2 regions of the Plantactinospora sp. B6F1 genome follow, and region 2 is predicted to be linked to the other one. Evidence: predicted binding sites of a transcription regulator. Region 2 holds the regulator's gene; the other holds the start of a gene.
The links. The regulator HspR, encoded in region 2, represses chaperone genes until heat shock. The targets are predictions, from matches to a motif close to TTGAGTNNNNNNNACTCAA.
Positions count from the first base shown of each region.

Region 1: the regulator HspR is predicted to act here: its motif matches at 14,408-14,426, upstream of lon (endopeptidase La).

Region 1 covers NZ_JBEEAC010000002.1:506,787-522,532, forward strand. The annotation lists gene ABNF97_RS05495 (hypothetical protein) at 1-313, opposite strand, end outside; gene ABNF97_RS05500 (prepilin peptidase) at 1,049-1,744, shown strand; gene ABNF97_RS05505 (CGNR zinc finger domain-containing protein) at 1,796-2,368, opposite strand; gene recD2 (SF1B family DNA helicase RecD2) at 2,428-4,626, opposite strand; gene ABNF97_RS05515 (hypothetical protein) at 4,877-5,179, shown strand; gene ABNF97_RS05520 (ATP-binding cassette domain-containing protein) at 5,262-6,137, shown strand; gene ABNF97_RS05525 (hypothetical protein) at 6,137-6,739, shown strand; gene ABNF97_RS05530 (carbohydrate ABC transporter permease) at 7,239-8,132, opposite strand; gene ABNF97_RS05535 (carbohydrate ABC transporter permease) at 8,129-9,091, opposite strand; gene ABNF97_RS05540 (ABC transporter substrate-binding protein) at 9,154-10,416, opposite strand; gene ABNF97_RS05545 (cellulose binding domain-containing protein) at 10,639-11,646, shown strand; gene ABNF97_RS05550 (helix-turn-helix transcriptional regulator) at 12,173-13,204, shown strand; gene ABNF97_RS05555 (GAF domain-containing protein) at 13,252-14,292, shown strand; gene lon (endopeptidase La) at 14,447-15,746, shown strand, end outside.
Region 2 covers NZ_JBEEAC010000002.1:379,105-394,850, forward strand. The annotation lists gene ABNF97_RS04880 (GTPase) at 1-343, opposite strand, end outside; gene ABNF97_RS04885 (ABC transporter) at 340-2,220, opposite strand; gene dnaK (molecular chaperone DnaK) at 2,524-4,401, shown strand; gene grpE (nucleotide exchange factor GrpE) at 4,459-5,445, shown strand; gene dnaJ (molecular chaperone DnaJ) at 5,586-6,773, shown strand; gene ABNF97_RS04905 (heat shock protein transcriptional repressor HspR) at 6,858-7,250, shown strand; gene ABNF97_RS04910 (DUF4360 domain-containing protein) at 7,785-8,402, shown strand; gene ABNF97_RS04915 (DUF4360 domain-containing protein) at 8,651-9,298, shown strand; gene ABNF97_RS04920 (DUF4360 domain-containing protein) at 9,490-10,128, shown strand; gene ABNF97_RS04925 (hypothetical protein) at 10,559-10,990, opposite strand; gene ABNF97_RS04930 (cation:proton antiporter domain-containing protein) at 11,188-12,390, opposite strand; gene ABNF97_RS04935 (cation:proton antiporter regulatory subunit) at 12,395-12,895, opposite strand; gene ABNF97_RS04940 (hypothetical protein) at 12,993-14,120, shown strand; gene clpB (ATP-dependent chaperone ClpB) at 14,335-15,746, shown strand, end outside.

The DNA of each region.
Region 1 (15,746 bases), 130 kb from region 2:
CGCCATGCTCCTTCGCGTCCCGAATGGTGAGCCGGACCCGGGTCAGTAGTGGATCGGCGAGATATTTCCGCAGTTGCGGGTCGAGCGGATCGCCGGCCTGCTCCGCTTTCCGGACGGCGGCCAGGTAGCCGGCATAGGCGGCGAGTGCGGATTCCTCCGCCTCGGCGACCCGGGCGTCGGCGCTGGCGGCCGGCCCGGGCCCCGTGTCGCGCGGTGCCGCGCTGCCCGGCCGGTTTCCGCAGCCGGTGCCGCCGAGGAGCAGCGCCACCGCGAGCAGGGCGCTACCGAGGTACGCCGGCTGCCGCGTTCGCAACGGTGCCTCCTCCTGCTCCGTCGCCGCCCGCCCGCACCTGGGCGGAGTTGACCGGTTCTTCCCGCAGATCCGATCCGTCGGCCAGAACGTGGGCACGGTCGCTCCGGCCCGAAGGCCCCTGACCGGGCCCGGCGCCGCTGCATCCACATTCGGGTAAGTCGATCTGGATTCTTGGTCCGGTATTACCAATCGATCTTTTTGTTTCCTGATGGTCGACGGTTGTGCGTCGTCCAGATGGCGAGCATAGGCTGACCGCCGACGATACAACAGGGGCTATTCAAGAGAATACGTACGGTTACGATCTCTGTTGTCGATCAGCGCCGCGATCATATGATGTCGATCGATGGTGCTTATATGATCAATAGCAGTTGGACGGTGGAGATCTGCCGCCCCTTCCGCTCTGATTGTGCCGGCTCTGGGGAGCGAAATGCCATGGATGACGATGATCTGACAGCTTCCGTACCGGTGCTCCCCGCAGTGCCGGTCGGGGTTGGGCGGTCCTCGCCGCGGCGCCGCCCCGTCGTCGTCTGGCGGATGGGTGTCGGCTCGCCGAGCCAGCGGAGAACTGGAAACAGCGATCATGAAGTTACTCTGCGTGTTCTGGGTTGCTCCGGATCCGGGCGGACCGGGCCCGCCGCCGACCGGGAGGTCGAGATGTGGAGAACCGCGACACCGCGTACCCCGGTGAAGCCCGCCGGCGCGGCGGCGCGGCGGCCGCTCCGGTGGCTCGCGTTGATGACCGTCGCCCCGGTACTGCGCTGGCTCGTCGCCGCCGAGTCGGTCCCGTACGGCCGGCCGCGCCGCTCTGGCTGTGACCACTGTGGCATCCCGATCGGCCCCGCAGGCTCACTGCGCGCGCTCGCCCCGTCGGCCCGTTGCCCCGGCTGCGGCGGCCGGATCGGCGCCCCGCCGCTGGCCGTCGAGTTCGCCCTGCTCCTCGCGGTGGCGGCGGTGGTCGTGGCCGGACGGTCGCCGGTCGAGTCGATCGCATTCGGCTGGTGGGCCGCGTGCGCGGTGCCGTTGCTCTTCGTCGATCTGGCCGTACACCGGCTGCCTGACCGGCTCAGCTATGCCGCGGCCGGCGGCACCCTGGCCCTGCTCGGCCTGGCCGCGCTGGTGGCCGGCGACCCCACGGCCTGGTGGCGGGCCGTACTGGCCGGGCTCGGTGCGGCCCTGTTCCTCGCCGGCACCACCCTGCTGCTCGGCCGCCGGGGCTTCGGACTCGGCGACGCCAAGCTGGCGCTGAGCGCGGCCGCCGTCCTCGGCTGGCTCGGCTGGCCGGCGGTGCTCCTCGGCACGCTGCTGACCTTCGGCTCCTCGGCGTTGTGCGGGCTGGCCCTGCTCGCCACCCGCCGGATCGGCTGGGGCGGCCACCTGCCGTTCGGCCCGTTCCTCGTCCTCGGCACGCTGGGCACCCTGGCACTGAGCTGACCCGTGCGGCTGGACGACGGCGATGCCGACCCGTGCGGCTGGCCGGCGCGGTCAGCCGGCCGACGGGCCCACCGAACGGCCGGCCCGGTAGACGCGCATCTTCGCCCGGCTGCCGCAGACGCTCATCGTGCACCACCGACCGCGTCCGGCCGGGCTGTGGTCGTAGTAGACCCACTGGCACCGGTGTGCCGCACAGGCCTTCAGCCGGGGCCAGGTTCCGGCGGTGGCGGCGTTCAGGATCGCCGCCGCCACCTCGGCGATCAACGCCGCCGACCCGCCGAGCCCGGTCGCCGGCACCGCCCGGGCCGCACCGGTGGCGTCGATGGTGAGCAGCAGCGGGGACGTCGCGAGGGTGTAGCGCAGCGCGGCCGCGGACGCCGCCGGCACCTCGCTGCCGGCGTGCCCCCGGCAGGCGTCCCGTAACGCCTCCCGGAACCGCCTCGTCTCGGTCACGTCGGAGTCGGTGAAACTGAGTCCGGCCGCGTCGTGCGTGGCGGCGAAGGCGGTGAGTTCGGCGATCGTGCGCAGCCGGTCGCGGCCCGCCTCGATGTCGACGGTGTTCAACAGATCCTGCACCAGCGCCAGCGGTCCGGGTGCGGGGGCACGGTCACCGGGCTGCCTCATGACGTCACCGTACGCAACCGGCGCCGGATACGGAAACGTCTGTCGATATGTTTCGACTATTACGACGAGGCCGGGCCGGTCAGCCGGTGGGTGAGTGCGGTGTGCCGGCGGCCGGTGCCGGCGGTGCGGACCGCGATGGCCAGCGCCTTGCGCGACCCGGTCAGCACCACCAGCTTCCGGGCCCGGGTCACCGCCGTGTAGAGCAGGTTCCGTTGCAGCATCGTGTACGAGCTCATTGTCACCGGTACCACCACCGCCGGATACTCGCTGCCCTGCGACCGGTGCACCGTGATGGCGTACGCGTGTTGCAGTTCGTCGAGTTCGTCGAAGTCGTACCCGATGTCCTCGGCCTCGTCGGTGCGGACGGTGAGCCGGCGGTCCTCCACCGACAGCTCGGTGACCACCCCGACGGTGCCGTTGAAGACCCCGGCGGCGCCCTTGTCGTAGTTGTTCCTGATCTGGATGACCTTGTCGCCGACCCGGAAGACCCGGGCCCCGTGCCGGCGCTCCGGCTGCCCCTCCCGATACGGCGAGATCGCCCGTTGCAGCGCGGTGTTCAGGCTGCCGGCACCGGCCGGACCCCGGTGCATCGGGGTGAGCACCTGGATGTCCCGGGGGCGCAGGCCGAACCTGCGCGGCACCCGGCGGGCGACGATGTCCACCACCAGCTCGGCGGTGGCGTCCGGCTCGTCCACCGGGAAGAGGAAGAAGTCGGGGTACTCGCCGAGCAGCGGCAACCGGCCGGCGTTGATCCGGTGCGCGTTGACCACCACCCCGGACTTCTGCGCCTGCCGGAAGATCTTCGTCAACCGGACCCGGGGGATCGGCTCGGCGCCGAGCACGTCCCGGAGCACCTCCCCGGCCCCGACCGAGGGCAGCTGATCGACATCGCCGACCAGCAGCAGGTGCGCGCCGGGCGCGACGGCCTTGACGAGCTTGTTCGCCAGGATCAGGTCGAGCATCGACGCCTCGTCCACCACCACCAGGTCGGCGTCGATCGGGTTGTCCCGGTCGTGCGTCGGGTCGCCGCCGGGGCGCAGTTGCAGCAGCCGGTGCACGGTCGCGGCCGGATGCCCGGTCAGCTCCGTCATCCGCTTCGCGGCCCGGCCGGTCGGCGCGGCCAGCACGATCTTCGCCCCCTTGGCCGCGGCGAGCGCGATCACCGAGGAGACGGTGAACGACTTCCCGCAGCCGGGCCCGCCGGTCAGCACCGCGACCCTGGAGGTCAGTGCGAGCCGGACCGCGGCCTCCTGCTCCGGGGCAAGGTCGGCACCGGTCCGGGTACGCAGCCAGGCCAGCGCCTTCGCCCAGTCCACAGTGGCGAATGCCGGCATCCGGTCGGTCCGGTGCCGCAGCAGCCGCAGCAGGCTTGCGGCGAGCGCCGACTCGGCCCGGTGGAACGGCACCAGGTAGACCGCCGGGATCGTGCCGCCCCCGGTGCTCGGATTGGGCACCGCCTCCCGGATCACGCCCTCCTCGGCGGCGAGGTCGGTCAGGCAGTCCCGGACCAGCTCCACCGGTACGCCGAGGATCTCGGCCGCGTCCGCCACCAGGTTCGGCTCGGGCAGGTAGCAGTGCCCGGCGTCGGCCGCCTCGGAGAGGGTGTACTGGATGCCGGCCCGGACCCGCTGCGGACTGTCGTGCGGGATCCCGAGACCCTGGGCGATGGTGTCGGCGGTCTTGAAGCCGATCCCCCAGACGTCGGCGGCCAGCCGGTACGGCTCGTTGCGGACGACCGAGATGGACCCGTCGCCGTACTTCTTGTAGATGCGCACGGCCAGCGAGGTGGAGACGCCGACGCCCTGGAGGAAGACCATCACCTCCTTGATGGACTGCTGCTCCACCCAGGCGGCGGCGATCAGCTTCGTCCGCTTCGGGCCGAGCCCGGGGACCTCGACCAGCCGCCCGACCTCCTCCTCGATGACCCGCAGCGTGTCCACGCCGAAGTGCGCGACGATCCGCTCGGCCATCTTCGGGCCGATCCCCTTGATCAGGCCGGAGCCGAGGTACCGCTCGATGCCCTGGACCGTGGCCGGCAGCACGGTGGTGTACGACCGCACCTCGAACTGCCGCCCGTACTTCGGGTGGGTGCTCCACCGCCCGACCAGCCGTACGCTCTCGCCGGGCTGCACCCCGAGCAGCGAGCCGACCACGGTGAGCAGGTCTGGTCCGGTCCGCTCGGTGGCGAACCGGGCGATGGTGTAGCCGGTCTCCTCGTTGGCGTAGGTGATCCGTTCCAGCACCGCCTCCAGCACCACCCCGCCCGGCTGCTGCTCGGCCTGCCGTCCGGCCGTCGCCCCCTGCCGTCCGGCCGTCGCCTGCCGTCCGGTGGCGGTCGCCTGCCGCTCGGCGGTCGTCACCTGCTGTCCGGTCACCCGAGCATCATGGCGCACACCTGCGTCACTGGTTGCTCGGTGCTCGACCGCCACCCCTGACCCGCTGGTCCCGACGGTCGCCGCCTCGGTCGATCCGTGCCCCTCGCGGGGCGGCCGGGCTTAGCGTGAGGCCATGGACGACGGGGAGCGGGCGCTGGTGATCGACGGCGAACTGCACGACCTGCTGGTCATGCTCGCCAACAGCCGCAACGAGACGGTCGGCGAGACGGCGGCCCGACTGATCGAGGCGGAGTTCGACCGGATCAACCCGGGGATGCTGGACGACATCCGCCGACCCGGCGCGGCGATCAAACGTCTCTACGCGGCAACCGGTCGGCCGGTGCCACCGGCCTTCCAGCAGATGGTCGACCGTGAGTTCGGTGGCGCAGCCGGGCTGCGCGAACTCGACGAAACCGGCGAACTGCACCGCATCTAGCGCCCTCCGGTGAACCCGACCGCCGGGTAGCGGGGCGGGTGATGCTCCCGTTGTCGCGGCGGGCCGGGTAAGAATGGCCGCGATGATCGAGGCCATCGAACTGACGAAGCAGTACGGGCGGGTCCGGGCCGTGGACGATGTGACGTTCCGCGCCGTACCGGGCCGGGTGACCGGATTCCTCGGGCTGAACGGCTCGGGCAAGACCACCACCCTGCGGATGCTACTCGGACTGAGCCGGCCGACCGCCGGCCGAGCACTGATCAACAAGCGGCGGTTCCGCGACCTGGCCCACCCGGCGCGGCAGGTCGGTGCCGTCCTCGAACAGGGCATCAGTCATCCCGGCCAGACCGGCCGGGCGCACCTGGTCACCCAGGCCGTCCTGGCCGGCGCCGGCCGGTCCCGGGTCGACGACCTGCTTGAGTACGTCGGCCTGGCGCGCGCCGCCGACCAGCGCACCGGCGACTACTCGCTCGGGATGCGGCAGCGGCTCGCGGTGGCGACCGCGTTGCTGGGCAGCCCGCCGGTGCTGATCCTGGACGAGCCGGCGAACGGACTCGACCCGGAGGGGATCGCCTGGCTGCGCGGGCTGCTGCGCGACCACGCCCGGGCGGGCGGCACAGTGCTGATCTCCAGTCACCTGCTCGCCGAGCTGGCCCAGCTCATCGACGACGTGGTGATCATCGCCAAGGGCCGGGTCAGGTGCGTGGCCCCGCTCGCCGAACTGTACGGCGACGGCGCCCACCGGCTGCGGGTCCGGGGCCGTGATCCCCACCGGCTGTGGCGGGCGTTCGAGCGGGCCGGCGGCCGGGTCAGCTCGAACGGGTACGCGCTGGAGGTGGTGGGCCTCTCCCCGGAGGAGGTGGGCGAGCTCGCCTTCGAGGCGCGGGTACCGATCTACGAGCTGAGCAGCGACGCCCCGAACCTCGAACAGATCTTCCTCGACCTGGCAACCGCCTGATGATCGCACTGCTCCGCAGCGAGCTGTACCGGACGGCCACCATCCGGTCGAGCTGGATCTCGATCGCCGTGTTCAGCGGGCTGGGCGCGTTCTTCGGCACGGTGAACGTCGACGCCTGGGCGTTGCTGGCCGGGATGGGCGCGTTCGGGCTCGCCGTACTGGGGGTGACCCAGCACTTCCAGCACCGTACCGCCGTACTGCTCTATCTGGCCCGCCCGAACCGGCTGCTGACCCTGCTCGGGCAACTGGTGGCCAGTGTGGTCGTGGCGGTCGGTTTCGCCGCCGTCAGCGGGGTGACCGTGCTGGCCAAGGGCGACCTGACGCAGTACCGCGACACCCTCACCCTGGTGCCGGTGATGGCGGTCTTCGGCGCCGCCAACGCGGTGGTGGTACGCCGCCCCACCTGGCTCTTGCTCGGGTACGCCGGCTGGTTCGTCTTCGTCGAGGGGCTGCTCGGCCGGCTGACCGCCCCGCTGCCGTTCTCGTCCTTCCTGGCCGCCGGCGGCGGCGACCGCACCGGTCTGCTCATCGCCGCCGCCTGGACCCTGCTCGCCCTGCTCGCCGCCGCCATCACCGTCCACCGCGACATAACCACCGACTGACCGCCGCTCCCCAGCTCTCGTTCCGTCGACCTGGACACCAGAGGCGTTATCCGGTGCTGTTGACGCCTCTGGTGTCCAGGTGAGTGGGACCGGATGCCGGGGGCGCCGGGGCGCTCGGGTCTGGGAGTGCGGTGCGCGGCGCTGGCTGCGTGACCGGGGTGGTGGCGAGCAGGATGCCGTGCCAGCGGTCGAAGACGTCGGCGCGCGGCACCGGCAGGCGTACGCCGCAGGCTTCGAGGAGGGCGCGCAGGGCGGCCCGCCGGTGGGCCAGGGTGATCGGGCACCGCAGGGGCAGCGGTCGGCGTCGACGGAATGGCGTTGGCGCAGGGCGTACGCGATCCGCCACAGGGTCGGCATCGGACAGGCTGGTGGGACGGCTTCACCGCGAACGTCGCCTCGTCCGTCATCGACTGGGTCCGGCTGGAGCGGCGCCATCGCGGCCGCCGGCTGAACCCGCCTCGGCGCCCGCTGCGCCTACTGTGGACGCCGCCGTCGTGGCTCAGCCCTTGAAAGCGCCTTCCATGATGCCCTGGACGAGGCGTCGCCCGACGAAGAAGAAGAGCACCAGCAGCGGCAGCGTGGCCAGGAACGAGCCCGACATGGCCAGGCCGAGGTCGATGTCCCGGCTGCTCTGTAGCGCCTTGATGGCGATCTGCACGGTGTAGTTCTCCGGCGACTTCAGCACGATGAACGGCCAGAGGAAGTCGTTCCAAGAGTAGACGAAGCCGAACAGTCCCAGCACCAGCGCTGCCGGGCGGACCAGCGGGAAGGCGATCCGCCAGAAGATCTGCCAGGTCGTCGCGCCGTCCACCCGGGCGGCGTGCAGCAGGTCGTCGTCCAGGGTGCCGACCATGTGCTGACGCATCCAGAAGATGCCGAACGCGCTCACCAGCCCGGGGACGATCAGGGCTTGCAGGGTGTCCACCCAGTTGAGCTTCGACATGATCAGGTACTGCGGGATGACGGACAATTGGGCCGGCACGGTCATGGTCAGCACGACTATCAGGAACAGCGTGTCGCGGCCCCGGAAGCGCAGCTTGGCGAAGGCGAAGCCGGCGAGCGCGCAGAGCACCGCCTGGCCGACGCCGATCGAGGTGGAGACGACGACGCTGTTCACCAGCGCCTGCACGAACGGCACGATCTCGAAGACCAGGTCCGCCAGATAGAAGAAGTTCCCGCCGGGCACGACGTGTGGCGGCAGGCTGTATGCGGTGGCCGAGTCCGTCGTGGCCACCACGAACATCCAGTACAGCGGGAAGAGGCTGACGAACACCATGGCGCCGAGCAGCGCGTACACCCCGAACGAGATTTGGGTGGCACCCCGTTGCCGCCGGGGCGCCCGCCTGGTGCCGGTCGGGGCGGAGCCACTGCTGGTTGGAGAGGTGGGGTTCATGGGCGCTCCGGGCGGACGCGGGTGACCAGCAGATAGTTGATCGTGGAGAAGAGCACGACCATCACGAAGAGCGCCACGGCGATGGCGGCGCCGTAGCCGAAGTGGAACCGGCCGAAGCCCTGCTCGTAGAGGAACAGGGTGAGCGTCTGGCACTGTCGGGCCGCCCCGCAGGTGAGCCCACCCACCGGGTTGACAAGCAGCGGCTCGGTGAAGATCTGCAACCCGCCGATCGTCGACGTGACGACGGTGAACACGATGATCGGCCGCAGCGACGGGATGGTGATGTGCCGGAACTGCTGCCAGCCGGTGGCGCCGTCCGCGGCGGCGGCCTCGTACAGTTCGCGGGGGACCGCCTGGAGCGAGGCCAGGTAGAGCAGCGTGTTGTAGCCGGTCCACCGCCAGGCGACCATGACCGCGATCATGAGGTGGCTGCCCCACACCGACGCGGTGAAGTCGACGTGCGCGAAGCCCAGCAGCTCCAGGAACCAGTTGAGCATGCCGTAGTCGCGGTCGAAGAGCTGGGCGAAGACGATCGTCGTCGCCGCGACCGAGGTGACGTACGGGACGAGCACCGCCATCCGGAAGAACGTCGCCGCGCGCAGCCGTACGTGGTTGAGCAGGTGGGCCAGGCCGAGCGCGATCAGCAACTGCGGGACGGTCGACAGCACCCAGATGCTGAACGTGTTGCGCAGCGCGCCCCAGAACCTCGGGTCCTGCACGAGCTGGGAGAAGTTGGCCAGCCCCACGAAGTGCCGCTCGCCGATCGGGTCCCAGTCGAACAGCGCGACATAGAAGGTGAACAGCAGCGGGAAGAGGCCGAAGACGAGGAAGAGCAGGAAGAACGGCGCCACGAAGGCGTACGGCGCGAGCCGCTCGCGTAGGCCCTGCTGGATGTGCCGGTACCGGCTGGGTCGGGCGGTGGTCTTCGGGACCGGGGCCGGGCTGAGCGTGGTGGTCACAGGTCACCTTCCCGACGTGCGGCGGCCGGGTCGGCGCCGGCCGCCGCACATCAGTCGTCCGTTCAGCCGCGCAGGGCGTTCCTGACGTTGTTCAGCGCGGTGTTCCACGCCTCGGCGGGGGCGACCTTGCCCTGCTCGACGCTGGTCAGGGTGTTCAGCAGTTCGGTACCGATGGTGGCGTCGTCGGGGCCGATGTAGAACGGCTTGATGTTCACGACGGACTGGGTGTAGATCTTGCCGATCGGTGCGTTGGAGAAGAACGGCTCAGCCCGGCCGACGAGCTGCGGATCCGTGTAGACCGACGGTGTCGTCGGCAGGTTCCCCTTCGTCAGGAAGTTCTCCAGTTGACCGGCCGGCGACTGCATCTCGGCTATGTAGTTCCAGGCCGCCTTCGGGTTCTTCGCCCGCTTGGGGATGGCCAGGTAGCTTCCGCCCCAGTTTCCCGACCCGCCGGGGACGGTGGCGATGTCCCACTTGCCGGCGGTGTCGGGGGCGTTGGTACGGATGGCGTTGAGCATCCAGGCCGGCGCGGACACGACCGCGAAGTCGCCCTTGCCCATGCCCGCGGTCCAGCCGGTCGAGAACGAGGACTGCTTGGCGGAGATGCCCGCCGCGGAGACCTTGAGCGTCAGGTCGAACGCCGCCTTGACCTGTGGGTTCTTGTCGTACGACAGTTGGCGGTTCGCGTCGTAGTAGCGCTCCGTGCCCTGGTTGACCGCCTGGAAGAAGATGCTCGTCGGCGTGTTGTCCAGGAACGCCTTACCGGTGGCCCGGACGTACTGCTTGCCGACCTCCGTGAACGCGTCCCAGGTCGGCCACAGCTTGGAGACCTGCTCCCGGTCGGTGGGCAGACCGGCGGCCTTGAAAAGGTCCGTGCGGTACGCGATCGCCATCCCGCCGACATCCGTCGGTATTCCTACGATCTTGCCGTCCTCGGTGGTCGACTGCTTCATCACCCAGTCGAGGTAGTCGCCCTTGATCTTGTCGGCGCCGAGCGTGCTCAGGTCCACGAAGTTCTCCGGGGACTGCATGAACTTCGGCAGGTCGTCACCCTGGATCAGCACGAGGTCGGGCACCTTGCCGCCGGCCAGTGCCGCGGTGAGGGCCTGGGCCGTCTCGGTGGTGGAGCCCACCTCGGTGAGCTTGACGTTGATGTCCGGCTGCTTCTTCTTGTAGTTCTCGACGTCGAGCTTCTGGTTGATCCCGGTGAACGACCAGAACTCGAACGACTTGTCGTCGCCTCCGGACCCTTCCGAACAGCCGCCGGACAGCAGGAGCGTGGCCGCGGCGAAGACGGCGGTGGTGGTGGTGATGACGCGCTTCACGCGGCCTCCAGTCGTGCGCGGTCCGGCTCGAATCTATGAGTTGACATACGTAAATGTCTTTCGTATGACGTGTGAGGGTACTCATGGTCACGAAGCCCGTCAACGACCCCTCCGACGCGGTACTGGCCGGGCGGTGGATCCGCCGGTGGACATCCATCGTTCACGATGAATGTATCGGTGCCGGTACGCCCCGGGCACCATCAGTCGAGAGCGAGGATTCCCGTGCGCAGTCGCCCGTACCGACCGATCCGCCGCTTGGCCCGTACCCTGATCCTGCCCGTCCTCGTCGCCGCCCTGGTGGCCGGCGGCGGCACCGCCGCGCAGGCGGCGGCCGAGGACACCGAGCCGCCCAGCGCACCCGGCGCGATCACGGTGGTAAGCGCCACCGGCACCTCCGTCGAGCTGACCTGGACGCCGTCCAGTGACAACGTAGGGGTGCTGGAATACCACGTCTCACAGATCTTCACCGACGTCGCGATGCTGCACCGGACCACCACCAACAGCATCGTGCTCACCGGGATGCTGCCGTCCCGGACGTACACCTTCGCGGTCTGGGCGGTGGACGCGGCAGGCAACCGCTCGGCGGCGCCGCCGTCGCTGCGCTACACCATGCCGCCCGGGGACGGCCAACCGCCGACCGCACCCACCGGACTCGCCGTGGGGGCGATCGGGGAGACCACCGTCGGGCTGAGCTGGGGTCCGTCCACCGACAACGTGCTGCTCGCCCAGTACGAGGTGCTGTCGCTCACCCCGACCGGCAACACCGTGGTCGGACGGGTCTACCTGATGCCGCCCATCTATCCCAGCACCGGCACGACGATCTCCAGGCTGACGCCCAGGACCACCTACCGGTTTGCGGTGCGGGCCGAGGACGAGGCCGGCAACTACTCGGCGCTGTCCAACGTGGTGACGGTGACCACCGGGCCGGCGCCCACCTGTACGGCCCGGTCCTCGCGCCGGGGGCCGGAGGTCTGGATCTCGGTCCGGAACGTCGGACCGACCCCGGTCGACGGGTGGACGCTGACCTGGGCCCTGCCGGACTCGCAGCGGATCGCCGCGATCTGGAACGCCGCACTGGTCAGCCACACCGGAGGCGTCGTCACCGCCCGGAACCTCGGCTGGAACGCGGTGATCGCGCCGGGCGGCACGGTGACCATCGGGTACCTCGCCAGCGGGAGCTTCCAGCCGGCCGATGTCACTCTGAACGGCCAGCTCTGCCAACCCGGATAGCAGCCTGCTCGGCGACGAGGAGATCGAAGAAAGCCGTCCCGGGCCGCAGGTGCCCGGCTGCCGGCTGCCGGCCGGGTGGAGGGCGCGCCGGAGCGTGCGCGCCCCCCACGACCACTTCGCCGGCGGGCCCGCCGCCGCTCCGGGCAGACTCCCGGATCCGACTGCCGTGCGTCCTATGGCGTCTACCAGCTTTTATCAAGGTAATCGCACCCGTGCCGGTGCTGTCGATTGACAGGACTGCCGATGTATGAAGGATCCCCTCGACCGCCAGCCCCGGCATCCGGATACCTGACCCAACCGGGCGGCACGCTGCCGCGCTGCGGCCGGCGATGATCCGGTCGGCCGGCCGGACCGGCCGTGCTGAGCATTGCTCGGAACGTCGCCGTTTCCGGCGGCGACGTTCGCCGTTCTTCTAGGTAACCGCACAGGTAAACCGCAGCATTGCGGGTGGGGGATCGACAGGGCTGCGGAGACGGCGAGGAGTGGATCATCATGCGGGCGACGGCTCGGTTTACCGGTACGGGGGATGGTTGAGCTGCCACCCGGTGCCGCCGAGATCGTGGCCGACGTGGAGCGGATCGCGGCGCTGCCGGGAGATGTGCGGGACAGGGTGCCGGAACTGCTGCGGGTGCTGCACCGGCTGATGCCGAGCGGCGCATCGATGGTGCACCTGCTCAACCCGGAGCTTCGGGAGTTCCAGGGGCTGGGCGGGTCCGGCTACAGCGAGGTGATCGTGGCCTATATGGGCAGTTCCGAGCATTACCGGGAGATGGAGTTGCTCGGCATGGACCGGGATCGGCCACCGATGCGAGTACGCGACGCGCCCGTGCCACCGGGGGAGCTGCGGTCCTGGGCGGAGCACCTGGAGCCGGCGGGATACCGGGAGGGGATCGGCCTCACCCTGTTCAGCCCGGACGGACGGCACCTCGGACTGATCACCCTGCACACCGACGACCCGGCACAGCCGAGCGACGAGACCAGGGACTTCATCGGGCTGCTCGCCCCAGTCATGGCCGACGCCGTCGACCCGATGCGGTCGATCGCCACGCTGTCGACGATCGTCGCCGACGCCGAATACGGCGTGGTACTGACCCGGGGCGGCAACGTGCTGCCGCTGCCCGGGCTGCCGGACCACCCGCTGCTCCGGGCCGAGGCGCCGGTGTTGGAGGTGGCGGCGGCAGGTCTGCGCGAGGGCCGCGTGCACAACTCGTTCCTGTGCCCGTACCCGGTACCGGACGATCAGGGCCGCCACGTCCGGCTGACCGTGCTGCCCTGCCCGGTCTCGGCACCGGCACACCTGCTCGCGGTGGTGCTGATCTCTCCTGCCGGGGACCTGCGCAGGTTGACACGACGGGAGTTGCAGATCCTCGGCCTGCTCGTCGACGGCTGGTCCAACCAGCGGATAGCCAGCCAGTTGGTGATCACCCAACGGACCGTTGCCGCGCACATAGAACACATCCTGGACAAGATGGATGCTCCGACCCGTACCCTGGCCGCCGTCCGCGCGCTGCGCCTGGGCCTGTACGTTCCGCTGCCCCTCACCCGGATCCGACGCTGACCCGTCAGCATCGTCATACCCGCCTGTCTGTCGACGAAGGTTTCGTGATGACCGCTCCGCCACCGCCCCCGTCGAACGTCCTGCGGGACGTTGCCGAGATCGCCGAGACTCCTGGTCATCACGGCCAGATGGCGGAGGTGCTCGCCCGGGTCCGCCGGGTGGTCCCGGTCCAGGCCGCCTGGCTCGCCCTGCTCGACGACCGGCACCGCCGTTACACCGAGCTCGCCAGCTTCGGCTACGACGGCCGGATCCTCGACTACTTCGGTACCACCCCGATGCTGGACCAGGTCGAGCTGGTCGGGCTGACCAACTCAGCCCTGCCGCAGCGGGCCCAGGAATCGCCGGTACCGCTGAACGAGCTGCCGGTCTGGGCCGACTACTACTTTCCGGCCGGGTTCCGGGCGGGGATGGCGGTCGGGCTGTTCACCCCGGACCGCCGGCACGTCGGGGTGCTCGTCCTCTGTACCGACGACCCCGAGCATCCGACCGAGGCCGAACGGGACCTGGTCGCGGCAATCGCCCGCCCGGTCGCCGCCGCCGTCGACCCGATCCGGTCGCTGGCGGTACTGGCCCAGGTCGTCCGGGACGCCGGGGCGGCGGCGGTGCTGACCCGTGCCGGTGAGGCGCGCCCACTGCCCGGCCTGCCCGGGCACCGGTTGCTGGCCCCGGACTCGGCGCTGCCCGGGATCGCCCTGCACCAGGCGAGCCACTGCGGTGGCTCCGCCTCGTTCCTCTGGCCGACGGACCTCGGGCCGGACCACGACGACCGGTCGGGGTTGCTCCAGGTCACCGTGCTGGGCTGCCCCACCGCGCCGCCGTCGGTGGTCGGGATCCTGGTGCTGTCTCCGCTGCCCGGCGGCCGGTCGGTGCTCACCCGCCGCGAGTTGGTGACGGTCGGTCTGTTGTTGGAGGGCTGGTCCGACGAACACATCGCGGTCGGCCTGGACCTGCCGCTGGGTAGCGTCGCCGAGACCATCGCGCGGGTCGTGGTCGGGCTCGACGCCCCGGACCGGCACACCGCGCTGCTGCGGGCGGCCCGTCAGGGCTGGTTCATCCCGCCTCGTCCCGGCCGTCCTCCGCAGGGCTGAGCAGTCGGACCAACGTGGCCCGGCACGCCCGGGCCGGCCGGGTCGTTCGGCCGAGGAGACCGGCCCGTCGCAGTGGTCTGGGTCACAAGCCGGAACATGGAGCACCGTTTGTTACTTGAGTCGTATTAGCTCAACTAACGATGGCAGGTGTGTGATGGCAACTCTTCCGGTTCTTCCTCTGACCGACGCTGTCCTGCTGCCCGGCATGGTCATCCCGGTGACCCTGGACGCGACCACCCAGGCGGCGGTGGACGCGGCCCGGGCCACGGGCGACAAGAAGCTCCTGGCTGTGCCCCGGGTCGACGGGGAGTATGGATCCATCGGCGTCATCGCCACGATCGAGAAGGTCGGCCGGCTGCCCAGCGGCGAACCCGCCGCCGTGGTGCGCGGTGAGTCCCGGGCCCGGATCGGCTCCGGCGTTCCCGGACCCGGCGCGGCCCTCTGGGTCGAGACCGTCGGAATCACCGAGCCGGCGCCGGCCGGCCGGGCCAAGGAACTCGCCCGGGAGTACCGGGCACTGGTGACGTCGCTGCTGCAGGAGCGCGGCGCCTGGCAGGTGATCGACGCGGTCGAGCGGATGACCGACCTGGCAGAGCTGGCCGACTCCGCCGGCTACGCGCCGTGGCTCACTCTGGAACAGAAGATCGAACTGCTCGCCGCGCCGGACGTGACGGCCCGGCTCGAACTGCTGGTCGGCTGGGTGAAGGCGTACCTGGCCGAGCAGGAGGTCGCCGAGCGGATCAACACCGACGTGCGGGAGGGGCTGGAGAAGTCCCAGCGGGAGTTCCTGCTCCGCCAGCAGCTCGCCGCGATCCGCAAGGAGTTGGGCGAGGACGAGCCGGACGGCTCCGCCGACTACCGCTCCCGGGTCGAGGGCGCCGACCTGCCCGAGAAGGTACGCGAGGCGGCACTGCGCGAGGTCGGCAAGCTGGAGCGGGCCAGCGACGCCTCCCCGGAGGCGGGCTGGATCCGCACCTGGCTGGACACCGTGCTGGAGATGCCGTGGTCCACGCGTACCGAGGACAACACCGACCTTGTGCAGGCCCGGGCGGTACTCGACGCCGACCACGCCGGCCTGGCCGACGTGAAGGACCGGATCCTGGAGTACCTGGCGGTGCGCAACCGGCGCGCGGCCCGCAACCTCCAGGTGGTCGGCGGCCGTGGTTCGGGCGCGGTGCTCGCGCTCGGCGGCCCGCCCGGAGTCGGCAAGACCAGCCTCGGCGAGTCGGTCGCCCGGGCCCTGGGCCGGAAGTTCGTCCGGGTCTCCCTCGGCGGCATCCGGGACGAGGCCGAGATCCGGGGCCACCGCCGGACGTACGTCGGCGCGCTGCCCGGCCGGATCGTCCGGGCGCTGCGCGAGGCGGGCTCGATGAACCCGGTCGTACTGCTCGACGAGGTCGACAAGATCTCGGCGGGGTACGCCGGTGACCCGGCCGCCGCCCTGCTGGAGGTGT
Region 2 (15,746 bases):
CGTCGTGCAGCGGCCCCCAGACGCAGGCGTGGGTGACCCCGGTGGTCGGCCGGCGTACCCCGACCGGTGACATCTCGAACCGGGCCAGCGAGTTGAACAGGCTGGACTTGCCGCTGCCGGTGGCACCGGCCAGCGCCACCACCGTGTGGTCGCGGGAGAGCGCCAGCCGGGTGCCGGCGCGCTCGATCAGGGTGTGCGCCGCGACCAGCCGTTCGTCGGGCAGGTGGCCGTCGACGACCCCGAGGAACCGGTTGATCGCGTGCAGGCGCTCGACCAGCCGGTCCGGGTCGGCCCGCTGGTCGGAGCGGAACGTGTCCCGGACCCTGCCCAGGATGTCCGTCATCGGGCCGCCTCCGCTCCGGCTGTCTGGTCCGCCCCGTCCCGCGCGGCGTCGACCAGCCGGGCGGCCTCGCGGAGCTGGTCGCCGTGGCCGGCGTCGACCCCGGCGGTCGCGGTGCGGGCCAGGTAGCGGGCCGCCTCCTCCTCGAAGAGTCGGTCGACCATACCGAGCAGCTCCGCCCGGGCCCGGGTGGCCAGGCTGCGGGTGGCCTGGTCGCCGAAGATCGCTTCCAGTACCTTCTGGGCGGCGACGGTGGTGCCGCCGGCCGCCGCCACCTCCAGCCCGGTCGGGATGAACGCGGTGGAGGCGAAGACGGCGATCATCACCGCCAGGCCGGTGGCGTTCACCGCGTACGCCGCGCTGCGGGCCACGAACCGCTTGTCGCCGCCGGAGGTGCGGACCAGCTCCAGTACGCCGCGCTGCCAGTCCCGGACCAGCCGCTCGGCCCGCTCCGGCAGGTCCTCGCCCGGCCGGGACAGCTCGCTGGTGAGCAGCGCGGCGCCGGCCGGATGGGTCTGCCAGGCCGCGGCGGTCTGCTCGGCGGCGGTGGCGGCGGACTCCCGCAGCAGGGTGACGAGCTGCGACTCGATCGCGCTGCGGAGCTGGGCGTTCGGGGCGGGACGGCCGGTCACCGCCGCGACGAGCCGGTCACGGAGCTGGCCGACCCGGGCCTCCAGGGTGCGGAAGAGTTCGCCGGTGCCGACGAACTCCTGCCATCGGGCCAGCACCTCGCCCCGGAGCAGCCGGCCGTCCCGCAGCGCCTCCTCGACACAGCGGCGGGCGCCCCGGTAGGCGCTGCGGACCCGTTCGTCCAGCGCCTGTGCGGCGTTCGCCTGCTGGTCGGCGGCGGTGGCCAGGCTCTCGACGGCCGGGCCGAGCGCGGCGACGGCGCCGTCGAGGGTCTGCCGGATCACCGCCGCCCGGGCCTCCGAGTCGGCGGCGAGCCGGCCGAACCAGGAGCGCAGCGGTTCGGTCAGCCGTCCGGGCAGCAGCCCCTGCCCGTCGACCACCGTCTCCGGGAGTACGAACAGCGGCGCGGCGTCGAGTTGGTGCTCGGCGAGCATCTCGGCCAGGTGCGCGGTCACCTCGTCGGCGGCTGCCGGCGGCACCCGGTCGAGGACGAGCGCGATCGCCGTGCCGCGAAGCCGGGCGGTGCGCAGCAGTTCCCAGGGCACCGCGTCGGCGTACCGGGCGGCGGTGGTGACGAAGAGCCACAGGTCGGCGGCGGCGAGCAGTTGGGCGGCGAGCGCCCGGTTGGCGTCCACCACCGAGTCGATGTCCGGCGCGTCCAGGAAGGCCAGCCCGGCGGGGAGCGCCGGTGCGGTGACCAGGTGCAGGGTGTCCGGCTGATCTCCGGGGCTGGTGGTCCGGGTCAGCCCGGGCAGCAGGTCGCCCTGCCGGAACCACGCCGAGTCGAGCGGGCTGCAGACCAGCACCGGCGAGCGGGTGGTCGGCCGGAGGACGCCGACGCTGCTGACCCGGGCCTGGACCAGGCTGTTGACCAGTGTCGACTTGCCGGCACCGGTCGAGCCGCCGACGACCACCAGCAGCGGCGCGTCGAGCCGGGCGAGTCGGGGCAGTAGGTAGTCGGCGAGCTGGGCCCGCAGCGCGGAGCCGAGCTGACGGGCTTCGTCCGCCCCGGGCAGCGCCAGTGGATAGGCGGTGACGTCGATCGCGCCCCGCAGCCGGGTCAGCGCCCAGCGCAGGTCCGTCCCCGCGTCACCGGCCGTTGGCACCGGCCCTGCGGTGACGGCGGGGTCGTCGGCCGGCGGGCGCCGGAGGGGGCTTTCGGCCTGCTCGCGATCCGCGTCGGCGATGGGGGTTTCCGGGCCGACCAGGGGCGTGCCGAGGCCGGTGGCCGGTTCGCCGTGGGTCGTCACGGGGTAAAGACTGCCCGATCCCTGCAAGACAGACAACAGGCGTGCTCGCCCACGGATCGGTGCGCGGCGCGCCGCCGGTTTCCTGGCCGGCTGTCCGGATACCCACGACCACCGTCGATGGCCTCCCGCGCGGACGGATTCGCGGTGGTGGAAGCCGCGCGGTGGGTTGCGTCGATGTGACTCAAGTCCGACTTTGCGCGTACGGCGGATCGTGGCACTATTGAGTCCGGTCCACTCAACTTGTGGTGGGTGCGCTGCGGGCGGTGCCCGTCACCTGCCTTGTAACGAAGCGAGGAAGCGAAGATGGCACGTGCGGTCGGAATCGACCTCGGCACGACGAATTCCTGCGTCAGCGTTCTCGAAGGCGGTGAGCCCACCGTCATCGCGAACGCCGAGGGCTCGCGGACGACTCCTTCGATCGTCGCGTTCGCCCGCAACGGCGAGGTGCTCGTCGGTGAGGTCGCGAAGCGTCAGGCGGTGACCAACCCGGACCGGACCATCCGGTCGGTCAAGCGGGAGATGGGCACCAACTGGTCCGTCGACATCGACGGCAAGAAGTACACCTCACAGGAGATCTCCGCCCGGACGCTGATGAAGCTCAAGCGGGACGCCGAGGCGTACCTGGGCGAGCGGATCACCGACGCCGTGATCACCGTTCCGGCGTACTTCAGCGACGCGCAGCGGACCGCCACCAAGGAGGCCGGGGAGATCGCCGGCTTCAACGTCCTGCGGATCGTGAACGAGCCGACCGCGGCGGCGCTGGCGTACGGGCTGGACAAGGGCTCCAAGGAGCAGACGGTCCTGGTCTTCGACCTCGGTGGCGGCACCTTCGACGTGTCGCTGCTGGAGCTGGCCGAGGGGGTCATCGAGGTCAAGTCGACCAGCGGTGACAACCTCCTCGGTGGCGACGACTGGGACGAGCGGGTCATCGACCACCTGGTGAAGACCTTCCGTGGCCAGCACGGTGTCGACCTGTCCCAGGACAAGATGGCGATGCAGCGGCTGCGCGAGGCGGCCGAGAAGGCCAAGATCGAGCTTTCCGCCGCCACCACCACCAGCATCAACCTGCCGTACATCACGGCCGGCCCGGCGGGCGGCGACGGTGCCCCGTCGGCACCGCTGCACCTCGACGTGACGCTGACCCGGGCGGAGTTCCAGCGGATGACGCAGGACCTGCTCGACCGCTGCAAGGGCCCGTTCGACCAGGCCATCAAGGACGCCGGGGTGAAGGTCTCCGACGTCGACCACGTGATCCTGGTCGGCGGCTCGACCCGGATGCCGGCCGTCTCCGAGCTGGTCAAGCAGCTCACCGGCCGGGAGCCCAACAAGGGCGTCAACCCGGACGAGGTCGTCGCGGTCGGTGCCGCGCTCCAGGCCGGCGTGCTCAAGGGCGAGGTCAAGGACGTCCTGCTGCTCGACGTCACCCCGCTGTCGCTGGGCATCGAGACCAAGGGCGGCATCTTCACCAAGCTCATCGAGCGCAACACGACCATCCCGACGAAGCGCTCCGAGGTCTTCACCACGGCCGACGACAACCAGCCGTCGGTGCTGATCCAGGTCTTCCAGGGCGAGCGGGACATCGCGGCCTACAACAAGAAGCTCGGCACCTTCGAGCTGACCGGCCTGCCGCCGGCGCCGCGCGGTGTGCCGCAGGTCGAGGTCACCTTCGACATCGACGCGAACGGCATCGTGCACGTCAACGCGAAGGACCTCGGCACCGGCAAGGAGCAGTCGATGACGATCACCGGCGGCTCGGCGCTGCCGAAGGACGACATCGAGCGGATGATGCGGGACGCCCAGGACCACGCCGACGAGGACAAGCGGCGCCGGGACGAGGCGGAGACCCGCAACCAGGCCGAGCAGCTCCAGTGGCAGACCGAGAAGTTCCTCGCCGAGAGCGGGGACAAGCTGCCGGCCGAGCCGCGCGACAAGATCAACGAGGCCCTCGGCGACCTGCGCTCCGCGCTCGGCGGGACCGACCTGGAGAGCGTCAAGTCGGCCCACGAGAAGCTGCTCAAGATCTCCCAGGAGGCCGGCTCGCTGCTCTACGCGCAGCAGCAGGCCGAGCAGGGGCAGCCGGGTGCCGCCGGCGCCGGCCCCGAGGCCGGACCGACCGGTGCCAAGGGTGGCGCCGACGACGTGGTGGACGCGGAGATCGTCGACGAGGACGACAAGAAGTGACGTTCCGCTCCCTGCGTACCCGGCCTGGCCGCAAGCACAACGGATTGAGGTAGTCGAATGACGGACAAGCCACGAGCCGCTGATCCGGAGTCCACCGGATCGGTGCCGGGTGGCTCCGCACCCGCCGACCCCGTCACGGACACGGCCGGCGAGGGCGTCGTCATCCGGAACAACCGGAAGATCAACCTGACCGACGACCAGCCGGGTTCGGCAGCAGCCGACCCGGACGGTACGACCGACGGCTCCACCCTGGCGGCGAAGGATCCGAACCCGGACCCCGAGCCGCCGGGCGACGCCGAGCCGGTCGTGGCCGCCGGAGAGGTCGACGACACCGCGTCGACCGGTGCCGCCGCCTCTGTCGACGACGCGAAGTCGGCCGAGAGCGGACCGGAGGTGGACGACTCGACCACCGATCCGGGTGACCCCACCACCGACGACTCCGGCGCCGAGACCACCGAGCCGGGCCCCCCGGTGGTCGACGACACCGAACTCGCCGAGGTGCTGGCGGCGGATCGACCGTCCGGCACGGACGGACCGGTGGTGGACGCACCGGTCAATCCGGTCGCCGAGGCCGCCGCCGACGCCGACGGGTCCGCCCCGCTCGGCGCCGAGCTGGCCGCGCTCCGGGCCGAGCTGGACGAGCGGGTCAAGGATCTCCAGCGGGTGACCGCGGAGTTCGCCAACTACCGCAAGCGGATGGACCGGGAGCGGTCCAGGGACGCGGACCGGGCCACCCGGGTCGTACTGGCCGCGCTGCTGCCCGTACTCGACGACCTCGACCGGGCCCGCGAGCACGGCGACCTGGTCGGGCCGTTCGGCACGGTGGCAGAACAGTTGATCACGACACTGGGCAAGTTCGGCCTGACCCCGTTCGGCGAGAAGGGCGACCCGTTCGACCCGAACCTGCACGAGGCGGTCGCGCACCAGACCTCAGCCGACGTCACCGAGTCCACCTGCGTCGAGGTGCTGCGCCGGGGCTACCAGGTCAACGACTCGCTGCTGCGGGCCGCGCTGGTCGGGGTGGCCGATCCGGAGCCGGAGTGAGTGCTCCGGTGCCGGAGGAGACCGGGTCGAAGCGAGGTTGAGCCGGTGCGTCGCGGTCGAGGTGCCACCCGTACGCCATCCGTCGGATGGGGTGCGGGCGGCACCTCGACCGCGCCACAGGGGAAGGGGGTGGACGACCGATGAGTTCCAAAGACTGGCTGGAGAAGGACTTCTACGCCGTGCTGGGGGTGGCCAGGTCCGCCTCTCCTGACGAGATCAAGAAGGCCTACCGGAAGCTGGCCAGGGAATCCCACCCGGACCACAACCCGGGTGACACCCAGGCCGAGGAGCGATTCAAGGCCGTCTCCGAGGCGTACGACGTGCTCGCCGACGCGCGCAAGCGCAAGGAGTACGACGAGATGCGCTCGCTCTTCGGGTCGGGCGCGTTTCGGCGCAACGCCCGGGCGGGCGGTGCTGGCGGCTACCCGTTCGACGTCTCGGACCTCTTCGGCGGGGTCGGCCAGCCGGGCGGCGCGGCCGGCGAGGACCGCCGGTTCGGCGGTGCGGGTTTCTCCGACCTGTTCAGTTCGATCTTTTCCGGCGGTGGTCCGACCCGGACCCGCGGCCCGGCCCGGGGCCGGGACGTCGAGGCCGAGGTCATGCTCGACTTCGGCGACGCGGTACGCGGGGTCACGGTGCCGCTGACGCTGCGCGCTCCCGGCGTCTGCGACACCTGCCACGGTGACGGCGCCAAGCCGGGGACGCTGCCCCGGACCTGCCCGCAGTGCCGGGGTGCCGGGGTCGTCACCCGCAACCAGGGCTCGTTCAGCTTCTCCGAGCCGTGCCGCGAGTGCCAGGGCGTCGGCACGATCGTGGACGAGAAGTGCCCGGAGTGCCGGGGTACCGGCGGGGTCACCAAGTCCCGCACGCTCAACGTGCGGTTTCCGGCCGGGGTGGCGGACGGTCAGCGGATCCGGCTTGCCGGCCGGGGTGAGCCGGGCGATCGGGGCGGCCCGCCCGGCGACCTGTTCGTCCTGGTCAAGGTCCGCTCCGACGACATCTTCGGGCGCAGCGGCGACGACCTGACCCTGACCGTGCCGATCACCATCGCCGAGGCGGTGCTCGGGACGGATCTGCGGGTGCCGACGTTGGACTCGTCGGTGACCCTGCGGGTGCCGCCGGGCACGCCGAGCGGCCGTACGCTCCGGGCTCGGGGCAGGGGTGTGTCGAGGCGGGACGGCCAGGCCGGCGATCTGCTGGTGACCGTGGAGATCATGGTTCCCGAGCAGCTCTCGCCGGAGGCCAGGAAGGCGCTGGAGGAGTTCGCCGCGCAAACTCCGGCGGCGGCACGGGAACATCTCGACGCCCGGGTGCGTCGTTTCAACTGAGCTGTTGGCAACGCGGAGGTGATCAAGGTGGCCGAGGATTACGTCGTCGTCTCGGTCGAGCAGGCGTCCGACGCCAAGGTCCTGATGATCTCGGTCGCGGCCCGGATGGCCGGCATGCACCCGCAGACCCTGCGGCAGTACGACCGGATGGGGCTGGTGCAGCCCGGTCGCGCCCCGGGGGGTGGGCGCCGGTACAGCGCCCGCGACGTGGCGCTGCTGCGTGAGGTGCAGCGGCTCAGCCAGGACGACGGTGTCAACCTGGCCGGCATCAAGCGGATCATCGTGCTGGAGCAGATGGTTGACGAGCTCCAGCAGCGGGTCGCCGGTCTACAGGCCGAGCTGGAGGCCGCCTACCGCCGGGTGGCGGAGCTGGAGGCGCTGGGCGGGCTGCCCCGCCGGGACCTGGTGCCCACCAGCCGGCCCTCGACCGCGCTGGTCGTCTGGCGTCCCCGCCGCGGCACCGATCCGTCGGCCTGACGCCGCCCGCCTGATACTCCCCGGCCGTCCCGGATCTCCTGCGAGGTCCGGGACGGCGGCGGGTCTTTCGGAGACCGACGGTTCTCGCATGTCGGGACACGGGCGACCCGATGGCGCTCCGAAACCAATACCCCGGGTGTTTCGCGAACATTACGCCCGAATCTCGGAATCCGTTAGTCTCAGGCTCTGAAACCATTACCCCCGGCCGGCTCGGGAGGCTTCACCGTACGAAGCGGGTGACGTCGGAGTCAGCGGATCCGCCGATCTTCGGATCTTCCGTCGGACGCCTTGGTGAAGGTCATGAAGCGTCATGTCGCTCCCGCCCGGCATGGGTAAGGGGCGGCGGGTCGCCGGGTCGTGTCCGGGTGCCATGCTACGGCGTGGCCCGTGGATACCTGCGGCTTGATCGATGAGAATTGATCAGCGTTTCTTGAAATGTGTATGGTTACAAGATTGTTTAATTGACGACAATCAATGTCATGGCTATGGTGGGCTGCGGGCGCGACCGCATCGCGACGACCGGAAGGAACTACCATGCCCAACGTGATGGCTGTCGGCGGCGTACTCGCGGCATTGTTTGCCTCGACGGTAGCTACCGAGCCCTTGGTGACCCCCGCCGAGGGGATCACCATCAGCGTGGAGACCGTCAACGGCTCGGGGTGCCCGGCGGGGACCGCCCAGGTCAGCACCGCCGCGGACAACACGGCCTTCACGGTCAGCTACAGCGACTACTTCGTCCTGGCCGGCGCCGGGGCGAAGCCGACCGAGTTCAGGAAGAACTGCCAGCTCAACCTGCGAGTGAAGATCCCACAGGGCTTCACCTTCGCGGTGTCCCAGGTGGACCTGCAGGGCTTCGCGTACCTCCAGCGCGGGGCCAGCGGTTCGCAGCACTCCAACTACTACTTCATGGGAAGTTCGTCCAACGCGCAGCAGAGCCACGAATTCACCGGGCCGTACAGTGGCGTGTGGCGGACGTCCGAGCGGGCCTCGACACTGATCTACGCGCCCTGCGGCCAGGAACGCAATCTCAACGTGAACACCGAACTGCGGGTGGATGTCGGGGACTCGGAGAGTGGTACGAGCTTCATGGCGATGGACTCGACCCGCGGCAGTGTGCGCAGCGTCTACCACCTCAGCTGGAGAGAGTGCTGACGCTCTGCCGTAGCAGCGTCCCCCGGGGCGGTCCGCTAAGTTAGCGCGAAGGGCCCCCGAGTCGGCCGATGGAATGGTGAATGTCCATCGAGCTGATTCGGGGGCCCTTGTGCTTTTCGGTGTCGCTCCTCGTCCTAGCACTCTTCCCGCCGTTGTGCATTCAGGTATAAGACATTGACGAACATCAATAAATAGAGTTAGGGTACAAGTGCGCGCGCGACATTATCGGCACGATCGGGAGGGAACCCATGATCAGTGTGCTGGCCATTGGCAGTCTCGTTGCTTCGATGCTCGGCGGCGCGATTGTCATCCCGACGGATCCGCCCGTGGAGCCTCCGGCAGAGAAGATTGTCATCGAGGTCATTACCATCAATGGTTCGGGTTGTCCGGCCGGGACCGCGGCCGTCGCGGTCGCCCCCGACAACACCGCCTTCACGGTGACCTACAGCGACTATCTCGCCCAGGTCGGCGTGGGGGCGCGGCCGACCGACTCGCGGAAGAACTGCCAGCTGGCCCTGCAGGTGCACGTCCCGGAGGGCTTCACCTACGCAATCCTCCAGGCGGACTACCGCGGCTACGCCTACCTGGAGAACGGTGCGACCGCGGTGGCTCGGGCGAACTACTACTTCCAGGGCTCCTCGCCGACGACGTACCGGAGCCACTCGTTCAGCGGCCCGCTGAACGACAGCTGGCAGACGACGGACACCGAGGAACTGACCTCGGTGAGCTACGCGCCCTGCGGTGAGATGCGCTTCCTCAACATCAACACCGAGCTGCGGGTGAACGTCGGCACGTCCAACCCGGCGACCACCACCAGCTTCATGGCGATGGACTCGACGGACGGCGCTATCAACACCATCTACCACTTTGCATGGAAGAAGTGCGAAGAGGCCTGACGTGGGCCCTCCGGGTTGGGGTGCCGGATTCCTGTTCCGGCACCCCGGCCCTGGAGGGCGGGGGCCCGCCCGGTCGGCCTGTCGGGCCGGTGCGGGAACCGGTGAAGAGGGTCATCCAAGTTAATGGATGAAGTTCGATACATCGCGCGGGCAACGGCTCGCGCGACGATGACCGAAGGGAGCCCCGGAAAATGTTGCACACGTTAGTCATCGGCAGTCTGGCGGCGTCGTTAATGGGCTTGCCGGTACTCGACGACCCCGTACCGACCACCAACCCACCCGCCGAGCGCATCACCGTCGAGATCCAGACGGTCAACGGGTCGGGCTGCCGGCTCGGCACGGCGGCGGTCGCCACGGCGCCGGACAACACCGCGTTCACGGTGACGTACAGCGACTACCTCGCCCAGGCCGGCGCGGGCACGCTGCCGACCGACTTCCGGAAGAACTGCCAGCTGGTCCTCCAGGTGAACGTCCCGGGTGGCTTCACGTACGCGATCGGACAGGCCGACTACCGCGGCTTCGCCCATCTCGAACGCGGCGCCAGCGGCATGCAACGGGCGAGCTACTACATCCAGGGCACGTCGGCGACGGCGAGCGCGACGCACAACATCGCCGGTCCGATCAGTGACAGCTGGCAGACGACCGACGTCACGGACGTGGCCGAGCTGGTCTACGCCCCCTGTGGTGAGGTGCGGCTGTTCAACATCAACACGGAGCTGCGGGTGATGCGGGGCACGTCGGACCCGAAGACGACCAGCTTCATGATGATGGACTCCACCGACGGCAGTGTCAGTACCACCTACCACTTCAACTGGATGCGGTGCGAGTAGGCCTCGCCGGGACCGGGTCCCGGCGCGCCCGAAACAGGTCGGCATCCACGCACACCGGTACGACGACCGTCGTCCGGGGTAGCGACGATTCAAGCGAAGAACCCGGCTGGCGCTCGTGGAGAGGTACTTCGAGCGCCAGCTCTTCCTGGTCGATCCCGGTCGACGGCCCCGCCTGGCCCGCCCGAGGATCACCGCTGCGGGAGTCCGCCCGGCCCACCACCGGTTTCCGGCCCGCGGGGCCGGTGAGATCAGTAACCTGACTGATGGTGCGAGTCCCGCGGACGCGGTCCTCCGGTACGCAGGTCAGGTCCCGTGCACCGCGCCGGCACCGCAGGTGGCCGGTGGTCCGGGGTCCACGGGGGGTCCCGGCCCACCGATCGCCGTCGACCGGTCGGGTGCCCGGGGCAGCGTCAACGGTCGGATGCCCGGGTCAGCTCAGCCGGCGAGCCTGCCGGACCAGGCCGCCCTCGCACCAGTCGCGGTAGTCGAACAGCTGCGGCCTCGCCTGGAGCATCCGGGTGTTGTGCGCCCAGATGGCCATCGGCTCGTCGCCGAGCCGCTCCGCCTGCTCGACCAGCTTCCGCAGCCGCCGCTTCGGATGGGCCCGGAACTTGGTCCGGATGCCGTCCGCCGCATAGATGTAGAGGCAGTGCAGCGCGAACCGGCGGGCCGGACACGACTGGTCCATCGCCAGATCGAAGAGTGTGCCGATCAGTCGGTCGCCGGAGACCAGCAGGTCCCAGTCCTTCGGCATGGTGTGCAGCGGGACCGAGTCCGGCTCGTAGGCCCAGGCTCGAAGCTCGGCGGGAGACGGGTCCACCGGGTTGGCAAAGCCCCGGAACGCGGAGTCCTGCACGCTCAACGGGCCGCCTTTCCGCTCGCGCGGCTGCCGGGCACCCGGCCCCCGCAAGACCTTGGCTACTGCGGCGACACGGTAACGCGCTGTTGCCAGCCTGCGAAAGGGCCGTCACGTGCTATTTCATCAACCCGTTACGCCGTGGTGGAACCGGCGCATCGGTGATCCCGCCATGTGGGTCGCGGACCCCACCGCGCCCCGGTTCACTCCGGAGCCGGTGCCGGTGCCGGGCCACCGGCGGCGGCCCGGCGTAGCCACCGCTTGAACCAGGCGAGATCGGGCAGCCGGGCCAACATCGGCCCGGTCACCACGGTGATCAGCACGTACGCGGTGGCCAGCGGGCCGAGTTGCGGATTGACCACGCTGGTGGCGACGGCCAGCCCGGCGATGACGATGGAGAATTCGCCGCGCGGCGCCAGCGCCACACCGGCCCGCCACCGACCCGGCAGCCCGATGCCGACCCGCTTCGCCGCCAGGTAACCGGTCAACACCTTGGTGGCCATGGTGACCACGGCCAGTGCCAGCGCCGGCAACAGCACCGGAGGTATCGCCCGGGGATCGGTGTTCAGGCCGAAGAACACGAAGAAGACGGCGGCGAAGAGGTCGCGCAGCGGCGAGAGCAACTCCGTCGCGTTGTGTGCCACCGGCCCGGAGAGCGCGATGCCGACCAGGAACGCGCCGACCGCCGCCGACACCTGGAGCCCGGCCGCGATGCCGGCGACCAGGAGGGTCAGGCCGAGCACGCCGAGCAGCAGTGCCTCCGGGTCCCGGGCGGAGAGCAGCCGGGAGATGAGGTTGCCGTACCGGATCGCCACCACCAGCACCAGGACCACGGTGAAGACCGCGATGGTCAGTGCGATGCCGCCACCGAGCAGGCTCTGCCCACTGAGGATCGCGGTGACCAGCGGCAGGTAGAGCGCCATCGCGAGGTCCTCGATCACCAGCACCGACAGGATGACCGGAGTCTCCCGGTTACCGACCCGGCCGAGGTCGGCCAGCACCTTGGCGATGACTCCGGACGAGGAGACCCAGGTGACCCCGGCCAGTACGACCGCGCCGATCCAGCCCCAGCCGAGCAGCAACCCGAAGGCCGCACCGGGCAGCGCGTTGAGCAGGCCGTCGACCAGCCCGGCCGGGGCCGCGGCGCGCAGGTTGCCGACCAACTCGTCGGCGGAGTACTCCAGGCCCAGCATGACCAGCAGCAGGATCACACCGATCTCGGCGCCGATCTCGAAGAACTCCTCGCTGGCCGAGAGCGGCACCAGGCCGCCGTGCCCGAAGGCGAGCCCGGCGAGCAGATAGAGCGGGATCGGCGAGAGCCCGATCCGCCGGCTGAGCCGGCTGAGCAGTCCGAGAGCGAGTAGTAGCGCGCCTGTTTCGATTAGCAGGATTGTGGTGTGATGCATACGCTCAGCCGTCCGGGTCGGTCTCGGCGAGGATCGCGGTGACACCGTCGAGTCCCTGACGGGTGCCGACCACGACCACCACATCGCCGGCTTCGAACCGGAAGGTTGGGTCGGGTGAGGCGATCACCTCGCGCTCCCGGAGGACCGCGACGATGGATGCGCCGGTACGGGTGCGAGTCTGGGTGTCGCCCAGCGGCCGGCCGACGTACCGGGAACCGGCCGGGATGGCGATCTGCTCGGTGAGCAGCCCGGCGGCCTGCTGGCGCAGCCCGGAGAGCTGTCCCAGCATCAGCGAGGCGCCGAGGATGTCTGCCAGCGCCTCGGCCTCGTCGTCGGTGAGCGGAACGTCGGCGGTGCAGGAATCAGGATCGTCCGGGTCGTACAACACCAGATCCCGCCGACCGTTGCGGTGTGTGACTACACCCAGCCGGCGTCCGGAGGCGGTGACTACGTCGTGACGTACGCCGATCCCGGGCAACGCCGTCTGCTCCACACGTACTCGCACGCGAATTACCGTACCCGTTGTCGATCGAGAGCCGATAACGGCGTCGGGGGCGGAACCCCGCCATCGGGTGACGGCTCGTGTCCGGTGGAGGTGACCGATGCGTCTGCGTGAGGAGCGCACCCGACGGGTACTTGCGCCGGTCCTGGCCGTCGCGCTCGTCGCCGGCTGCACCGGCGGCCCGGTCGGCCAGGTCCGGCGGACCGCACCCGGCCGGCCGGTCGAGCCGGACCCGTCGGTGGAGTCGCGACCCGCGCGGCTGCCCCTCCCGCCGGCCGCCGTGCCGCACCAGATCGAGTTCCTGGACGCGGCGCGCGGCTACGTGCTCGTCGCCGACTTCGGCGGGCGGACGGTCCCGGGCGAGCCGGCACCGGACCCGTCCGGGCCGAACCCGACCAACCTGCTCTTCGGTACCGCCGACGGCGGGCGCTCGTGGCAGCGCCTGCGGCACCCGCACCCGGCCGGCTTCCAGCAGTTGTACGCCGGCAACGACCACCTGGTGCTCTGGGTCGAGCCGGCGCGGTGGTACGTCTCCGGCGATGCCGGTCGGACCTTCCAGCGGCACCTGGGTGAGCGGGCCCCGGCCGGGTACCACCGGACGCAGGGCGTCTACCAGGTCTGCTGTGACGATGACGAGTCGCCGACGGTGGTGCGGTGGACCGGTGAGGGCCGCCGGAGCGTGCCGGCCCAGCCGCCGGTGCCGGGTCTGCGCGGCGTGGCGTACGCCGGTGACCGGCTGCTCGCCGCCGGGTTGGCGGACGGTCGTGCGTACCCGGCCGTCTCGCCGGACGGCGGTCGGAGCTGGCCGATCGCCGGGTTGCCGGCGCTCGGCGGCGGCCTGTCGGGCGTGCTGCCGATGATGGCGGCCGACGGCGACGCCTGGCTGGTGGGGCATGCCGGCGACCGGACCCGCTTCCCACGACTGTGGCGCCAGGCCGGTGCCGGAGAGCCGCCGGGCTGGGTGCCGGCCGACCCGGTGAATCCGCCGGAGCGCTTTGTCTCGGCGGTGCCGCTCGGCGCCGGGCGGCTGGCGGTGACCTCGCCCCGGGGGGTGGGACTGATCGAACGGGGCCGGTACGCGCAGCTGCCCTGGCCGGTCGGGGGCCACTACCTGCGGGTACTGGACGACGGTACGTTGTTCGCCGCGCACCCGCCCAGCGGCGAGGTGTGGCTCGGTCTGGGCTCCGGTACGGACCGGCGGTGGGTCGCCCTGCGGTTGACTGGTTGAGGAGGGCGGGCCGGGTGCGGCGGGTCGGGCCGCCGCGGGGAGCGGCGCCGGGCGACGAATGTGACTGATGTCACGCGGGCAGACTTGAGTGGAATAGACTCAACTCTGGTTGTGTCGTTCGTAGTGGAGGTGGTGTCGCCGGGTGGCGGCGTCACCGCCCGCCACGCTGCCGATGCCGGACCGTGCCACGGCCGGCGGACCGTATTGGGAGCCCATGAACGCCGAACGTCTCACCACGAAGAGCCGCGAAGTCATCACCGGCGCCGTCGCGACGGCGAACCAGCGCGGCCACGCCACCGTCGAGCCGTGGCACCTGCTGCTCTCCCTGCTCGACACCGGCGGGTCCACCGCGGCCGGGCTGCTGCGCGCGGTCGGGGCGAATCCGGCCGACATCCGGCGGGCCGCCATCCGGGCCGTGGAGAACCAGCCGGCCGCCCGGGGATCCAGTGTCGCCGAGCCGAGCCTCTCCCGCGAGTTCGTCAACGCGATCGGCGCGGCCGAGCAGATCGCCCGACCGCTCGGCGACGAGTACACCTCGACCGAGCACCTGCTGGCCGGGCTGGCCCGGGTCGGCGGCGCGGTCGCCAGCACCCTCAAGCAGGCCGGTGCGACCGAGGAGGACCTGGTGGCGGCCTTCCCGGCGGTACGCGGCGGCGACCGCCGGGTCACCACCGCCGACCCCGAGCAGACCTACCGGGCGCTGGAGAAGTACGGCGTCGACCTGACCGCGAGCGCCCGGGAGGGCAAGATCGACCCGGTGATCGGCCGGGACGCCGAGATCCGCCGGGTGATCCAGGTGCTCTCCCGGCGTACCAAGAACAACCCGGTGCTGATCGGCGAGCCCGGCGTCGGCAAGACCGCGATCGTCGAGGGGCTGGCGCAGCGGATCGTCGCCGGTGACGTCCCCGAGTCGCTGCGGGACAAGTTGCTGGTCTCGCTCGACCTCGGCGCGATGGTCGCCGGTGCGCAGTACCGGGGGCAGTTCGAGGAGCGGCTGAAGTCGGTACTGGAGGAGATCAAGAACTCCGACGGCCAGGTCATCACCTTCCTCGACGAACTGCACACCGTGGTCGGCGCCGGCCGGGGCGAGGGCTCGATGGACGCCGGCAACATGCTCAAGCCGATGCTGGCCCGGGGCGAGCTGCGGATGGTCGGCGCCACCACCCTGGACGAGTACCGGGAGCACATCGAGAAGGACCCGGCGCTGGAGCGGCGCTTCCAGCCGGTGCTGGTCGGCGAGCCCACCATCGAGGACACCATCGGCATCCTGCGCGGGCTCAAGGAGCGCTACGAGGTGCACCACGGGGTGCGCATCACCGACGCCGCCCTGGTCGCCGCCGCCGGCCTCTCCGACCGGTACATCACCGACCGGTTCCTGCCGGACAAGGCGATCGACCTGGTCGACGAGTCCGCCTCCCGGCTCCGGATGGAGATCGACTCCCGGCCGACCGAGGTGGACGAGATCGAGCGGGCGGTACGCCGGCTGGAGATCGAGGAGATGGCGCTGGCCAAGGAGCCCGACCCGGCCTCGGCCGAGCGCCTGACGCGGCTCCGCAAGGAACTGGCCGACAAGCGCGAGCAGCTCACCGCGCTCAGCGAGCGGTGGAAGCTGGAGAAGGAGCACAT